One region of the Photobacterium satsumensis genome, then DNA from elsewhere that is predicted to be linked to it. Evidence: riboswitches for the same ligand, from Rfam matches in the RefSeq annotation. Region 1 holds a riboswitch; each other region holds the start of a gene.
The links. Region 1 has a riboswitch for cyclic di-GMP ahead of L4D79_RS01120 (glycosyl hydrolase family 18 protein). Riboswitches for the same ligand answer to the same signal wherever they lie in the genome.
Positions count from the first base shown of each region.

Region 2: linked by a shared signal. The riboswitch ahead of L4D79_RS17795 (lytic polysaccharide monooxygenase) and the one ahead of L4D79_RS01120 (glycosyl hydrolase family 18 protein) in region 1 are both predicted to bind cyclic di-GMP.
Region 3: linked by a shared signal. The riboswitch ahead of L4D79_RS20320 (TfoX/Sxy family DNA transformation protein) and the one ahead of L4D79_RS01120 (glycosyl hydrolase family 18 protein) in region 1 are both predicted to bind cyclic di-GMP.

Region 1 covers NZ_JAKJSK010000006.1:223,825-229,267, reverse strand. The annotation lists gene L4D79_RS01135 (MATE family efflux transporter) at 1-523, shown strand, start outside; gene L4D79_RS01130 (hypothetical protein) at 598-1,266, opposite strand; gene parM (plasmid segregation protein ParM domain-containing protein) at 1,259-2,290, opposite strand; cyclic di-GMP riboswitch class I at 3,034-3,118, shown strand; gene L4D79_RS01120 (glycosyl hydrolase family 18 protein) at 3,276-5,443, shown strand, end outside.
Region 2 covers NZ_JAKJSK010000008.1:356,222-361,664, reverse strand. The annotation lists gene L4D79_RS17805 (NarK family nitrate/nitrite MFS transporter) at 1-1,028, shown strand, start outside; gene L4D79_RS17800 (bifunctional protein-serine/threonine kinase/phosphatase) at 1,060-2,928, shown strand; cyclic di-GMP riboswitch class I at 3,143-3,262, shown strand; gene L4D79_RS17795 (lytic polysaccharide monooxygenase) at 3,352-4,860, shown strand; gene yiaY (L-threonine dehydrogenase) at 5,220-5,443, shown strand, end outside.
Region 3 covers NZ_JAKJSK010000010.1:67,591-73,033, forward strand. The annotation lists gene lpdA (dihydrolipoyl dehydrogenase) at 1-390, opposite strand, end outside; gene L4D79_RS20310 (carboxymuconolactone decarboxylase family protein) at 403-990, opposite strand; gene L4D79_RS20315 (hypothetical protein) at 1,130-1,522, opposite strand; gene L4D79_RS20320 (TfoX/Sxy family DNA transformation protein) at 1,742-2,332, opposite strand; cyclic di-GMP riboswitch class I at 2,457-2,562, opposite strand; gene L4D79_RS20325 (substrate-binding domain-containing protein) at 2,763-3,770, opposite strand; gene L4D79_RS20330 (heme ABC transporter ATP-binding protein) at 4,179-5,000, opposite strand; gene L4D79_RS20335 (FecCD family ABC transporter permease) at 4,997-5,443, opposite strand, start outside.

The DNA.
Region 1 (5,443 bases):
GATGACCATGTACTACCTACTTGCTGAAGGTATTGCCAGTGGTATGCAGCCGCCAGTCAGCTATTACTATGGAGCTGGCCATGGCAAGAAGATCCGTGCAACCTTGATCCTTGCAAGCAAAGTTGTGGTACTGACAGGCATCACTTCGGTGGCTATCTTGAACCTATTCCCGAACACCTTAGTGGACTTGTTCAGTAAAGAAGATCCAGCGCTCGCAGCCGAAACAGTCAATGGATTACGCTTGCACTTATTTGCAATGTTCCTCGATGGCTTTATTGCCCTTGCATCTGTGTACTTTATGTCTGTGAACCAAGGAGGGAAAGCACTGGCTATTTCAGCTGGTAACATGCTGGTACAGTTACCATTCCTGTATTTCCTACCACAGTGGCTAGGAGTCAATGGTGTTTGGCTATCGGTACCGCTTTCTAACATCCTGTTAGCCGCGATTGTCGTGCCGTTAGTGTGGAAAGACATTCAAAGTAAGCAGCGTAATGATATTTCATTGCGTACAGTCACAGCCTAAACTCGGTTTCACCTTAAACGCAAAAAAAAGTACACGCGAAAAGCGTGTACTTTTTTATATGGCAAAAATCTATTTTAAAATATCCCTTTCTTCTTGATCTTCTGCACGTGGGCAAGACGCTCATTGAGATCAACAACCGGTGTTTCATCCTGCTCTTGTGTCGATTGCCCCCGCTGAGCCATCGCTTCGCCACTTGGTAACTTTCGGATCAACTCAGTCTGAGCTGTGAGCAACCTCTTCAGTTCAGCAATTTCTTGTGCCTGCCCCTCTACCCGCTTCAACAACTCTGCTTGCTGTATTTGCTGGGTTTGTGATGACAACTGTTCACGGGTATTGCTTGCTTCAGCTTGTATATGCCCGACAATTGAGGCCTTTATATTTTCCAGTAAATCATGCTGCTCTTGTAGGCTGTCCCCAGAACCAGAGTCCTCTGCCAAAAGGCCCAGTCCATACAGTGTTCTCTCCAATGTGGACGCGGATACCTGCGCTTCCGTCACCTGCAAACTAAGTTGCTGGGACAACTCAGGACTTAGCAGGTGCAAGAACAAGCCACTCAAATACACTTGCTTCTGCACACTTCTCGCATTGAGCAAGGCTAAGCCGTTCTCTTCAGCCGATTCCGCTTTCAACCTTGAAAAATCATCTGCCCATTGGTGCAACACTTTACTGGCGTAGAGGTCGGCCGGGTTATTCAAGGGGTCGAGATAAATGGAATAGTTTATCCGCTTAAGACGTTCAGCCATTGACGGCCTCTTGCACTGGCATGTTTACCGCTTCGCCATCAGCATGATACAAACACAGCTCGCGGGCCAACGCTTCTTGTGGCTCATCCACCAGCACAACACGTTCTCCCAATGTCTCATAGGCCTTTTTGACTGCTTGGTAAATCAAGCTGGCACCGCCACCCACAAGGTAAACGCGATTAGGGTTTTTAGCGAACTTCTTCGCTTCGTACGCGACTTGCTTACCCAGCTCATCAATTTTGGTTTCTATCTTCTCAAGGATCACCGGGATCTGGCTTTCGTCATTCACCACTTCACGGACAAAATCATAGTTTGAACGTTGCTTGATGAGCTCATTGGCGACTAGGTAGCTCGAATCGCTATCGGCAACGGCTAGGGATTTGCGGGCAACATCAGTCACCATGGAAACGCCGATTTCGTTATTGCCGTAAATGGCAGACACATCATCAAATTCACCGACAATCACCCCCATATCCAGTGTTGTCCCGCCAATATCTATCACCAAAGAACGGTTAAACTGGCTGACAGACTGCATAGTCAGGGTCGATAACACCGCAGGCAAGCTTTCCGGCATCACTTCGACGTCGATGATATCGAATAACTCGCCTTTATTGAGCTCAATCTGGCGTATTAGATTTTCGCGCTTGCGGGCAATTTTATCTTCATTTTTCTGGCAATCTTCGGCGTTGTAGTATTCGGTAATAGGCAGCGTAACCACCAGCTTTACCGGTCCCGGTTCGATACCTGTTTGTAGCAGTGCATGATGCACAGAAAGCAGATTCAAATCATCGTACTGATAATCAACATGGGTTGTTTCCAACGCCTTGTCTGAGGTCATATCATAGGTATATTTGGTTGAGCCAATCGTATAGTTAAAGATCTTCTTGTCTTTTCTCAGCGCGGCGCTTTTCCAGTTTTTACGGAATGAGTTCGGTGAGATAACCGTGTGTAATTCACCGCTTTCAATCCAACTTACTTTAACGTTGGTTGAACCATCATCAACCGCAAATTTACGTGGCGTCATTGTGATCCTGCTCTTTTCTCAAGGGGATATAAGTTTGTCTGCGCGGAAGTAAATAAAAACCCTGCGCCAATGGCAAACCTATCACCAGAGATTTGAAGCAGCTCAGCAAAACAAAAAGAATCACCGCATTTAATTTAATTCTGTCGAAACTTGGTCGATCACCTAAAATTAACAGCGCTTAATAGCCATCAAAAGCAACCAGGAAACGTAATCAATCCACACACTTAATTTACCGGTTTAACTTTCTTTTTCTCAATCTCATTCTTTTCATAAACGATGATGAGATAAACCACATTACTCAATATAAACATATGCTTAATGTGAATAATAGCTGTATTATCATCACTAGCAGGTTTGGATTTATAAAATATAAAAGTGCCAGAATAACAATAACCGGCACCCAATTTGACGTATTTACAGCAATTCCACCGTTCAATTATGATAATTCAGCTAATAAATACAAAAACCCATGGTCATTCCCGACAGAAATAATCCAATAAACCCAAGCCACAACACTCTTATTCCTAGTCATCACACTAGATTAATTCGACTAGACTGGTCGCACCAATTTGCTAGATATAGATCACTTACCGACATAAATTCAAACACTTAATTGAATAACCACATACACCACACTTCATGAAGCAACGTCACACAGTAACAATTTTTTGCTACATTATTCGATATTAACAATGATTTTTCTTTGACCAAAATAAGCACCTTTGCTACTAATTTAATAGTACTTGTGACAACGGCAAACTAAATGAAAGTTTAGGACGCAAAGCTTCCGGTCTAACGAATTCATTCTATGATAGCGGGGCTACCTCAAGTGGAGTTTTCTCCATTTACGTTGTGCTCGTATTTATTAAAAATAGGAGCGTGATAGGTATTGATAAATTCTATTTCATATTCTTCATATAAATAGATATTCAATTCGACACGTTCATAAAACTATTATTCGTTTTATGTAAATGGAGTTCATTCTGTGAAAAAGTCTAATCTTGCCATTTTTATTGGTGGCTTACTCTCATCTTCAATCAGCTATGCCGCAGCACCCGGCGCTCCCTCCATTGATTGGGGAGAGCATACTTATGCCTTGGTCGAGTTAAACCGTGACGCCAGTAGCTACAACGATATTGTCGTTGGTATACACGATTCGGTTTCCGTTACAGTGTCTTGGCAAACATGGAGCGGCGATCCTGCTGATGCGGCCAACGTTAAACTCGATGGTAAGACGGTTTGGACAGGCAGCGGCAGTGCAAAGAGCGCGACCTTTGATGTCAGCAAAGGGGGTGTTTATGACATGACCGTAGAGCTCTGTAATACCGATGGTTGTAGCCAAAGCGGAAGCGTTAAGCTTACTGTTGCTGATACTGACGGCAGCCATCTTGCGCCGCTGGTTCCAACCTTACAAGAAAACAACAAGCCTTACACCAACAAATCTGGCAAGGTTGTTGGTACTTACTTTGTCGAATGGAGCGTCTATGACCGTGCCTTCCCTATTGATAAAGTCCCAGCCCAAAACCTCACGCATATCATCTATGGCTTTACCCCAATTTGTGGTGGCAACGGAATCAATGACAGCTTGAAACAAATCCCGGGCAGCTTTGAATCTCTGCAAAAAGCCTGTGCTGGACGCGAAGATTTCAAAGTAGCGATTCATGACCCTTGGGCCGCCCTGCAAAAAGGCCAGCAAGGCGTTAGCGATTGGGCCGATCCTTACCGAGGTAACTTCGGCCAAATGATGGCTCTGAAGCAAGCCTACCCTGATTTGAAGATCTTGCCATCGATTGGCGGCTGGACGTTATCAGACCCGTTTTATTTCATGCATGATGAAGCTAAACGCCGCACCTTTGTCAATTCAGTGAAAGAGTTCCTTCAAACATGGAAATTCTTCGATGGTGTCGACATTGATTGGGAATATCCGGGCGGTAACGGTGCCCACCCTACCCTTGGTGACAAAGAAAAAGATGGCGAGCTGTATGTCACATTGATGAAAGAGCTTCGCGCCATGCTGGATGAACTATCGGCTGAAACCGGTCGTACTTATGAGCTCACCTCAGCCATTGGGGTTGATGTCAAAAAGATCGAGGTTGTCGACTACAGCCGCGCTCAACAATACATGGATTACATCTTCCTGATGAACTACGACATGTTCGGTGCATTTGACCTCAACAATTTAGGTCATCAGGCGGGACTTTATGATGCAAGCCACAACCCAGCAATCACACACACAGCAGACCGAGGTGTCAATGATCTATTGGCACAAGGACTTGATCCTAAAAAGTTGGTGATTGGCGTACCGAAATATGGTCGTGGTTGGAAAGGCGTTCACAGCTATACTGGCGATAATCCAATGACAGGACAAGCCACAGGTGGTATCGATGGCACATGGGAAGCTGGTGTGCTCGATTACCGAGATATTGTCGACAACCACTCCGGCAGTGGCTGGGAAGATCGCTACGACGAGCAGGCAGAAGCATCTTACAAATGGAATCCAACCACCAAAGAGCTTATCTCCTACGATAACGCCAGAGCTGTAAAAGCCAAAGGGGACTACGTTCAGCAACGAGGTCTTGCTGGGTTGTTCTCATGGGAAATTGATGCTGATAATGGCGATGTCCTCAACGCCATGCATGAAGGTTTAGGCCATGGTGATGGCGGTGTTACTCCTCCCCCTGAAAACAAACCACCACATGCCAATGCCGGTGTCGACCAAACGGTTACAGGGCCTATCGATATCATTCTTGATGGTTCGAACTCCTTCGACCCAGAGCAACAAACGATCAGTTATTCTTGGATACAAACAACAGGCGATACTCTGCCAATTACAGGGGAGAAAGAAGCTAAGGCCACGATCACAGTACCGTCTACCGATACGGACATCAGCTATACCTTCACTCTTACCGTCACTGACGAAGAAGGCCTGACTGACACTGACTCTGTGACCATCAACAACAAAGCAGAGCAGGAAAACCAGCCACCGAGTGTATCGCTACCAGCACAGCTATCTGTCGAGTCGCAGGATAACTTTACCCTGAACGCGCAAGCAGATGATCCAGACGGCGATCCTCTAACTTACAACTGGACCATCCCGCAAGGCTTTGCCCTTGTCTCTGGGCAAGGCAGTGCGTCGCTGACTCTCACGGCTCC
Region 2 (5,443 bases), on a different contig from region 1:
ACTTTGGCTCGGCGGCTGCAGCGTTCACATTGCCAACTGTCGCGATCATGTTCGGTGGTGAAGATGGTTGGCGTTATGCCATGGCGATTACCGGTGTGATGAGCCTGCTTTTTTCCTTTGTGTTTTACGCCAATGTGACGGACACGCCAAAAGGGGCGACCTATTTTAAGCCAAAGCAGTTAGGCGCGATGGAGGTGACGTCCAAGGGGGATTTCTTCCTATTGCTGTTGATGAAACTGCCTATGTACGGTGCGCTGGCCTTGTTGGCTTGGAAACTGTCGCCGTCAGGGGTCGGTATGCTTGGCGATGGTGCCGTCATGGGGGTTTATGTCGTGCTAGTGCTGATTTACTGTTACGAGGTTTTGCAGGTATGGCGAGTTAACCAAACCGTGTTTGAAAAGCCGGTCCCTGAGGTGCATCGCTACAAATTCAAACAGGTGGCGGTATTGAATGTGTTGTACTTTGCTACCTTTGGTTCTGAACTTGCTGTGATTTCGATGTTGCCGCTGTTTTTCTCGGAAACCTTTGAGTTAACCCCGGTGATGGCTGGGATGGTCGCTTCTGCCTATGCCTTTATGAACTTGATGTCGCGTCCGGGAGGGGGCTGGCTCTCCGACAAGTTTGGACGTAAACCAACCCTGCTTATTTTGACTGCCGGTTTGGCGGCCGGTTACTTCCTGATGGGACAGGTCGATAGTAGCTGGCCGCTGTGGCTAGCAGTGGTCGCAGCCATGGCTTGTTCTTTCTTCGTCCAGTCTGGGGAAGGGGCGGTATTTGCCACCGTACCGCTGATCAAACGCCGGATGACCGGACAAATCGCCGGGATGACCGGTGCCTACGGCAATGTCGGGGCGGTGTGTTACCTCACCATTTTGTCAGTGGTTGACTACAGCACCTTCTTCTATGTGATTGCAGCCACGGCAGTGATTGGTTTTATCACCTTGTTGATGATGGAAGAGCCGAGCGGACAAATTGCTGAAGTTAATGAAGACGGTAGCATCATAATGATTGATGTCGCCAATCGATAAGCCGGACAACCAGTGCCAGAAGGTGATGTGGATGGGTGAGATAGTACAACCTAAGGTTATCGTTAGCGTGAAGGCAGAAAAGCATAAGCAGGCTGAAGAAACCAATACCCTGCAACTGGATATTGGTGGATGTTCAGTGGCGGGGCGTAAGCCCAGCAACCAGGATGCCTTTGCTGTTTGCCAGCCTAATTATCGTGGTGAGCTCTTGCACAAAGGTGTGGTTGCCTGCCTTGCTGACGGGGTGAGCTGTAGCGAGCAGGGTCAGCAGGCGAGCCAAATCTGTGTGACCCAATTTATCGAAGAATACTATGCGACCCCGAAAACGTGGGGGGTGAAGCAATCTGCAGGTAAAGTGCTTCATGCTTTGAACCAATGGCTGTTTCATCAAGGTCGCCAAACTGAGTTGCAGCATAACGGATTGGTGACCACGTTCTGTGCGGTGATCATTAAATCAAATACCGCTTATATTATGCATGTCGGGGATACCCGCGCATATCTGTACCGTGATCAGGCCCTGATCCAACTCACCCAAGATCATCGTCGTCATCAGTATGGCCAGCAGTATTTCTTAACCCGTTCGCTAGGTATGGATAGCCATCTTGAAGTCGATTTTCAGCAATTACGGTTAGAAAAAGGTGATCGGCTGTTACTGGCGACCGATGGGATCCATGAATGGCTGGACGGAGCCGATCTGCAACATGCGTTATCGTCAGTAGATTCTGGGGCACAGTCTTCGCTATCATCAAAACCATCGCTATCATCAAAGCAATCGCCATCATTAAAGCCTACTGTAGAGCAGCAAGCCGAGCAGTTGGTGCAAGCCGCACTGGATGCCGGAAGCCAGGACAATGTGTCAGGCTTGCTGCTTGAGGTGGCGTCTCTCCCCACCCTCACCTTAGATGAATATATCGAGGAGCTGACGAGCCGGGTGATCCCCCCGGTGATGGAAGAGGGGAATCGCATCGATCAGTACCGGATTTTGCGGGTATTGCACAGCGGGCCGCGCAGCCATATTTACCTGGCTGTCAGTGAGTTTGATACCAAGCGCTATGTCCTGAAGGTTCCTTCGCTGAACTTTGCTGAAGACTACCAGTACTTGCAAGGCTTTGTTCGTGAAGGTTGGATTGGTGAGCAGGTATCCCATCAGAGAATAATGAAGATTTATCCTTTCTCTCGCCATTCTTCTTTTCTCTATCATGTCTGTGAGTGGGTGGAAGGCAAATCATTGCGACAGTGGATGGAAGATAACCCCTCGCCTGATTTAGAAAAAGTGCGGGTTATGACGGAAGAAATCATTAAGTCCGTTCGAGTTTTACAGCGCTACAAACTTGTTCACCGTGATATTAAGCCAGAAAATTTGATCGTTAATCAATTAGAGCAAATTGTCATTATCGATTTTGGCTCTGTTTATTCTGAACATTTTGATGAATTAAGCACACCGGTAACCGAAACACTCCCGGTTGGCGATATTAAATATTTATCACCAGAAGGTTTATTGGGGGTGAAAGCAACAATGAGGTCTGACATGTATTCTATATCTATCATTATTTACGAGATGTTGACCGGTTATTTCCCCTATTCATTTTCGAATACATTTAACGCACTATCGTTATCAAAGCCATCACAGCAATGGCCAGATTATATACCTTTGGAAAGTTATCGTGATGACTTGCCCACATGGTTGGATGTAGTGCTAAGGAAAGGCTGTTTCCCCCAAGCCTGTCAACGTTATGACGCGCTGTCTGAATTAGTGGCTGATCTCTACCACCCATCCTCTCAGGTAATAAGGCAGGCAAGTAAACGCCCTTTGAAAAGTAAGAACCCGGTCAAGTTTTGGAAAATAATGTCGCTCTGTCTGTTTTTTGTTGTTATTGTTCAACTTATCATCTTTGCCTCTTGATATTAACGGTTCAAATTAGATTGATATTTATATTGGTGTGGCAAATGATTCTTGATGAATTAAATATTTCATTTCAGTAAATTAATTTTATTTATCTTAATGAAAGAAATTAAATGAGATCACCCTTCCATTACTAATTACTGTTTTTTGCTGGCAGTTAAAAACAATCTATAAATATACGCGAGTCTCTTTTGCAGTGACTCGTCTTTATATCGTCAGCTAAAGGCTAATTATCCGAAAGGGTAGGGCGCAAAACTTCCGGCCTAAGGAGCAATCTTGGTTGTAGCATGGAGCTGTCACTAGGATCTGTCTCTAAGGTAGCGGAGTTACCTGATAGGAAAAAGCAAGGTCAAACTATAAGATCAAAGCAGTGGCTTATTCCCGTTAGCTGGCTTCCCAAAATAATCATAATGGAAGCTACATATGAAAAAAGTAATTAACTTTTCTTTGGGCGCGATGTCAGTTATGGCAGCCCTTTCCCCGTTGCACGCCAGTGCTCACGGCTGGGCCGATTTCCCTGCGGCCCGTCAAGTGATCTGTGAATCAGATGGTGGTCACTGGGGCCCTTCTGACGGTTCTCAGATCCCCAATGAAGCGTGCCGTGCTGCATTTAATGAATCGGGCACTTATCCTTTGGTGCAGAAAAACGAATTTGCAGCCTTGACTAAAGACTACACCAACATGGATGCGGTGAAAGTGGAGGTGCCAGACGGTACTATCTGTTCCGGTGGTGATCCGCGTAAGAGCGGGATGAGTGTTGCATCTCAGCACTGGCAGCGCACCGACATGAAAGCCGGTGAAACCTTTACGCTGCGTTACCGCGCAACAGCGGCGCATAACCCGAGCTTCTGGCAGTTCTACCTGACCAAGCCGGGCTACAATGCCGCTTACAGTCGTTTGGGATGGGATGACCTGGAGCTGATTGATACTGCAGGCAATGTGGCTGTGACGAAGGAAAGTAACGGTGATTACTACCTGATCGATGTCACCCTACCTAGCGGTCGCTCGGGAGAAGCCACACTTGTGTCTCGCTGGCAGCGTGATGATCCTGCAGGTGAAGGTTTCTACAACTGTAGTGATATCCGCTTTGACGGTGAAGTGTTGCCGCCGGAGTGGACCTCTAAGGGTCAGTACGTCAAGCCGGGTGTTGAAGCCCAAGATGGTGAAAGCGTGTGGTTCCGTATCTTCAATAAGCAAGGCTCTGAAATTGTGTTCGAGAAACTGGCTATTACAGCAGCTAACGAGAACATCAATGCCTGGTCCTATGAGTTGGCCCAGCTGATCAACGAGAAATACACGACGGTTGCCCAAGTCGGTGTGGAAGAAGCTTCTGGCGACATTATTTATCAGCCATCGGATTTGTATACCAACCAGGTCTTTGTCACCAACTCGGATTATAACTACGCGCTGGATGTGCGTGATGGGGATGTGATTGAACCCGCTCCGGTAACCGTACAAGGCTTGAAAAGTGAATACACCCTAGGTGCTGATGGCAATGCTCACATCGAAGCTACAGTGAGCTCCGAGGGCCATTACGAGATTTACATGAAGCTGTTGGATAGCTCGGGCCAACAACTGGCATCGGACGATAATGTTATCGATAACAGCAGTGTTGGCATGTCCCTGTCTACTAACCAGACGGGATCGTTCAGCGTGGTAGTGACGGCGACTGATCAGGATAGCAGCGAGCAGAAGGTGGTAGAAACCAAGTCAATTACCATCAAGGATAGCTCGGGTGGTGGCGAGCATGACTTCGCTTACCCAGAGGGGATCGGTAGTTATGTTCCTGGCCAGACAGTGGTGCTAGGCCGTGATGGCAGCACCTATCAGTGCCGTCCGTTCCCTGAAGGTGGTTGGTGTAATATTGACTCACCGTATCACTATGAGCCAGGATTCGGTTCCGCTTGGCAAGATGCTTGGATCAAGCAATAAATAAGCAGTCATCACTTGTTAGAAACAGAAAAACGCTGGCATAAGCCAGCGTTTTTTTATGGGCGATAAATCACAAATTGTTGGCAAGCTTAGTGATAAATCGAAAAGTAGTGTTTCCAGTAGTAGACAATTATGGCGTGTAACTTGTTGATTTGGTGATCTAGCTCAAACTACATCGCATGAATTTTTCCTGTGAATTTATAACTTGTCCAAGATCAATTTGTTGCACACATTTCAGGTGGTAGCTTTTATTCGCAGAGAGTAAGACGGATTACGTCTAGCCTGTTTAAGCATAACGAAAAATGCTGTCTATAAGCTGGCTAAGGTAATTAGTTTTTGATAATTATGGAGAATTTATCATGAGTAGTGCATTTTTTATCCCAGCGGTAAACTTGATGGGCGCGGGCTGTTTGACTGAAGCGGTAGACGCGGTGAAAGCTCATGGCTTTAAAAAAGCCCTGATTGTGACTGATAAAGTGCTTAGCCAGATTGGAATGGTAAAGCAGGTTGCGGACTTGCTATCACAGCGTGATGTTGATTCTGTTGTCTTTGACGGTACACAACCAAACCCAACCATTGGTAA
Region 3 (5,443 bases), on a different contig from region 1:
TTTCTCTACCCCGCGATTAATGGCTGACAGGCGGTGTCCGAATTTAGCCTGCACCCAATCGCGCAAGACATAACGGCTGAACAAGAAAGCAAGGGTCGCCCCGATAGTACTGGCAAAAGAAATCAGCAATAAGCTCCACCAGAACCCGAACAGCGCGGCACCCAGCAAAGTCATAATCGCGGCACCCGGTAACGATAGCGCCGTGACAACGATGTACAGGACAAAGTAGACCATGCTAGATAAAAATGGCTTAGCGTGGATGGTGTCTGTCAAAGCTAGCTGCTGTGCTTTAGCTTGTTCAAGGGTAAAGTACTGACCCAGATCGAATGCGAACCAAACCGCAATCAAGGAAACAACAATACTGATCACCAGCAGTTTTTTTCTATCCATGGTTAGCTCCTGTTATTTATCCGTGCTTGTCGGGGCATCAGTAGATTGTTGTTCACCAGGTTGTATTGGCAGTGAACAGAAGTCTTGCTTTGGTACATCTAGTGCAGTGTTAAATTTTGCCGATAGGTTTTGAAACGCAACCAAAGCAGTTAGATCAACAATAGCATCTTCATCAAGCCACTGTTTTAGCGTTGTGAGCATTTCATCTGTGATGCGCTGACCGGTAATCGTCATCGCTTCCGTATAGCTCAGTACCGCGCGTTCTTGTGCATCAAAAAGATCACTCTGTTGCCAGTTGGAAAGTGCTTTGATTTTTTCGACTGAGTCACAGCGCTCGGCGAGCTTCATGCCATTGGCATCAACACAGAAAGCACAGTCATTCAACTGCGATACCCTGACGCATACTAAAGAGCGTATAACCGGGCTTAGTGGGGAAGAGCGGCGATCCAAATAGCCGAAGAAGCCGGCCACGAGCCAAAACAGGGCCGGGCGACGTCCCCATAGTTTTGCAGGGTTGAGAACCTTGCCGTAGTGGCGTTTTTGTAGCCATAGTAGTGGCTTGATGAATAGCGAGTAGTTTTCTTTGGCGGAAATGCGCACGATGACCCCTTGTCTCTTTAATATGCTACTGTGAGCCTATCTGGATGGCGGCAGTAATTATTACCGAAATTATCAGATAGTTATGAGACAAAGACCCTACTAGAAAGCAATTAATTTCATTGAATTGCAGAAATAGTATTTAGTTGACGGATATTTGAACAACTTGGGGTGTGGTTTGAGTGATAACCTTGCTGGATGAGAGCTCTGTTACCACGATATAGCCGCATGCTGTCAGAGGAATGAAGGCCAGGAGCATGGTTTTACCAATGTGATAATTGCGGTACCAATATTTGCGTGCTCTGATTTTTAACAATAGCCCCCAGAACAAGAGGATGGCGTTTAGACTGGCAATGGATACCAACAAGGAGTGAAGTGATTGATAAGTCGTGATGCCATTCTCTACAAGAATAAAAGCAACGAGGGGAGGAAGCAGGCTGAACAAAACAAGTAGGCGCATAATTCGTGGCCACTTGCCAAACTTATCCTTGAACATTTGATCACTTTGTCCTGGAAAAGGTTTGGAACAGTTCATAAGTACCCCCGGAGTTAACTTGAGCTTATTTTACTTGTGTCAGCTTGCAATAAAAGGGTGTTGAGTGATTTATAAACAGCATTGTGAGACGATTCAATTTTTCACAAAAATTGACAAAAAGCTGTCACTAGAATGGTTGATTATTGACACGTATCATTGATGCAATAAATACAAAAAAGAGATCTTAACGATCTCTTTTTATATATGAGATTTGTTGTGCTAGCTTAATTTTGCTAGCAATTCTGAGCGGCGATCTTTGGGAATAACCGACCAGTGCTGACCGCTTATTGCTCCTTCAAGGGCCCACAACAAATCAATACTGACCGTGCCTTGATGAGTATCTTGTAATGCTTTGAAGGCATTGATGGAACCAGCCTCCAATAACTCGTCAACAGAACAAATTCCCGCCTTCTTAAGCATTCTTTCATTTGCTAGACGAAGGTTAGGTAGGTCTTTTATTCGATCTGGTGATGCTTTCTCTTTGGTTTCTTTATCAACTTTAGCGGCATCGAGAGAGCGAGTCGCTTGTTCGATAATTTTCCCATCCTCATTCCACCATTCTTCTGGAATGGCGTAATGTTTTGTTACAACTGGAAAGCCTCGCTTTTTATATATGTATGGCTTAAGCCCTGCCTTTTTAAATTCTTGTTCGTTTTTTGCGTTGGCGCGAAGGTGAAGTTTGTCATTTACCACGAGTGCAAACATTGTTTCACCCGCGAAAACCCCAAAGCCGCCAAACATTGAACGAGATTTAACGTTATCGAAACAACTAAATAGGCGTAAAGATTCTTTTAAAATTGGTTTGTCCATGCTTCTTCTCGGTGAAAATTTCGTGGGTCACCTAACAACAGAGCGAGGATTCAAGAATAGCAAATATCAATACATTACACTGTCAGGGAAAAGTAAGAGTTTCCTGACACTAGTTGCTATATCCATCGGCAACCCCGCTACCATAAGTTGACTGAGTTAACTAGAACTAGACGACTCTTAGGCCGGAAGCTTTGCGTCCCTACCTTTCGATAGGTTTGCCTTGTTCGTGACAATTTAAGAATATCTCAGATGATATTTTTGAACTTGATCGCAACTTTGGAAATGTGATGTTGATTCCACAAATTGCCGTATTCTTTCGATTAAGGATGAATGTTTTTGTCTCAAAATGATTGGTGTTGTGCGAGCCCATCGAAATAAAAAACGGAGGCGAAGGCCTCCGTTTGAATTCTAGAAAAGTAAACGCTGCCGGCTACTTAGTTAAGTTTTTTACCGAGTTACGGATCACCAATTCAGGTACCATTTCGAAGACCTGAGTGGCGTGCTCTTTGTCTTTCACACGGTGCATTAGGATTTCTACCGCACTCTTGCCTAAGCGACGCTTCGGTTGGTGAATCGTTGTTAATGGCGGTGAGAAATACGGTGCCAAATCGATGTTGTCATAACCGATGATCGAAATATCTTCCGGCACGTTAATACCTGCTTGTTGGAAGGTACTGATCATTGCCATTGCCATGATATCGTTGAAACAGAAAATCGCGGTAGGGCGCTCTTCCATCGCGATAAATTTCTCAGCAGCAGCAACAGCGGATTCACACTCGAAGTCACCCTCAAGGATCCAATCTTCATTGACGTTCAAATCCGCTTCACCCATGGCTTTGCGGAAACCCTGTAGGCGTTCACGGCATGCGGTTTTTTCGCTATGGCCAGTAAGGCAACCAATGGCTTTATGGCCGTGTTCAATAAAGAACTTAGTGGCAACATATCCGCCAAGCTTAGCGTTATCTTGAATTTGATCGGTATGCGGGCTCTCTGGGCCCCAGTCCATGATCACCATAGGGGTGTCTTTCTGGCGCTCAAGCAATTCCAATAGCTGTTCGTCAAGGTCGGAGCACATCACTAGCAGGCCATCGACTCGCTTTTCGGCCAGCATGCGTAGGTAGTCACGCTGTTTTGTAAGGTTACCCTCGGTATTACACAAAATCAGGGTATAACCCGCACCGTAGCAGAACTCTTCAACCCCGTGCACGACTTCGGCAAAGAACGGGTTGGTAGACTTGGTTACCAACATACCGATGGTTTTTGTGGTGTTGCACTTCAGACTTCGCGCTACGGCGCTCGGCGCATAATTCAAGTCTTCAACCGCAGCCAGTACTTTCTTTTGGGTTGCTTCTGCGACGAAGCGCGTTTTGTTAATCACGTGAGAGACGGTGGTTGTCGATACACCAGCCATACGTGCAACATCTTTAATCGTTGCCATAGTTATTCTTCTAATAATAAAGGTCAGAGAACCTTGTAAATTAATACTTTACTCAACAGAACAATAAACTAGTTCACCATCAACTCTACGAGTAGTTCATTGTTCTGTTGGGTACAATCAGCAGAAACGACAAAAGGCCGCATCACGAATGGGCGGCTTCGTTTCTTTAATTATGCTGTATACGTAACATGCCATATCGCACGTGTTGCATTGTTTAATCGCTTGCGTTCACATTTTACTTAGTGTGGCCGAGAGTGCAATGTTTGTTATCTCAAATTGCAAATTTCGTGAGTTATCTACGCTATTTTGCTTGCCGAAAAGACAACAGGGCCAAAAATTGGCCCTGTTTTAAAGTACTGTATATTGAATAAATTCAGCAGGTTGCTTGCTAGTTAGCCATGTAACGGACTAAGCCGCAGACGCTAACACGATGGGATAGCCATCAACAGGGTGTTGGGTGATACATACCGGCCAACCATAGACTGATTCAATTATTTCTGCGGTCAAAGCGTGTTTTGGGGTACCGTCCGCCTGGATTTTACCGTGATTAATGATGACCAGACGGTCTGCATACTGAGCCGCGAGATTAAGGTCATGAATAACGATAATCACGGCGGCACCCGCCTGTGCCATTTGTTTAGCCACAATTAAGGCATTGTGCTGGTGGGCCAGATCAAGGGCCGACGTCGGCTCATCCAACATCAAGATGCAGTTTTCACCGGCCTTGCTCAGCTGGGTCAATACTCTAGCAAAGTGTACCCGCTGCTTCTCACCACCTGACATGGTTGGATAGAGGCGGGGAGCAAGATCGGTCACACCAACCATTGCCATTTTTTCATGGGCAACTTGCTGTGCTTGTGCATTGGGAAGCTCGAGTGGTAGAGCACCCAGCTCAACGACTTCTTGGGCAGTGAAGGCAAAAGTCAGTGAACTGTGCTGCGGAAGAACACCAAGGTGTTTGGCCAGTTGGGATGCCGGCCAGTCTTGACGAGGGTAGTCGAAAATATTGACTTCACCCTCTGCTTCTACTTCACCGCACATTACCTTCAACAAGGTACTCTTACCCGCACCGTTAGGGCCTAGCAGAGCGGTCAATTGGCCGCGTTTTATCTGCAGTGAGAAATCATCCAGCAGCGTTTTTCCACCAAGACTGAGAGATAAGTTTCGCGCTTCAATGGCAATGTCATTGTTAGCGCCCCGTGGTTGCGTTGCGTTCGTTTGCTGGCTCATGACAGTCTGCCTTTTTGCTTGATCAGGAGATAAATAAAGAATGGTGCTCCGAGCAGGGCAGTAATAATACCGACAGGCAGCTCAGCGGGCGCAGCAACGACGCGGGCAAGCATATCGGCCACTAGCAAGATAAGAGCACCAAGCAAGGCTGATAGTGGCAGTAGGGATTTATGGTTCGGTCCTGAAATCATACGTCCGATGTGCGGAACGATAAGCCCGACAAAGCCGATAACCCCCGTTAGAGAGACGGCAATACCGACACCAGCGGCACAGAGCAAAATCAGCATGCGTTTCAGGCGTTGAACGTTAACACCAAGGTGTTTTGCCTCAGCTTCACCCAACAAGAATGCATTAAGGGCATTTGCATTGCGATCAAAGGAGAACAACAGAGCAAGTAGCGTGATGTAGGCAAGACCAATTCCCGGCCAGGTTGCGCCAGCCAA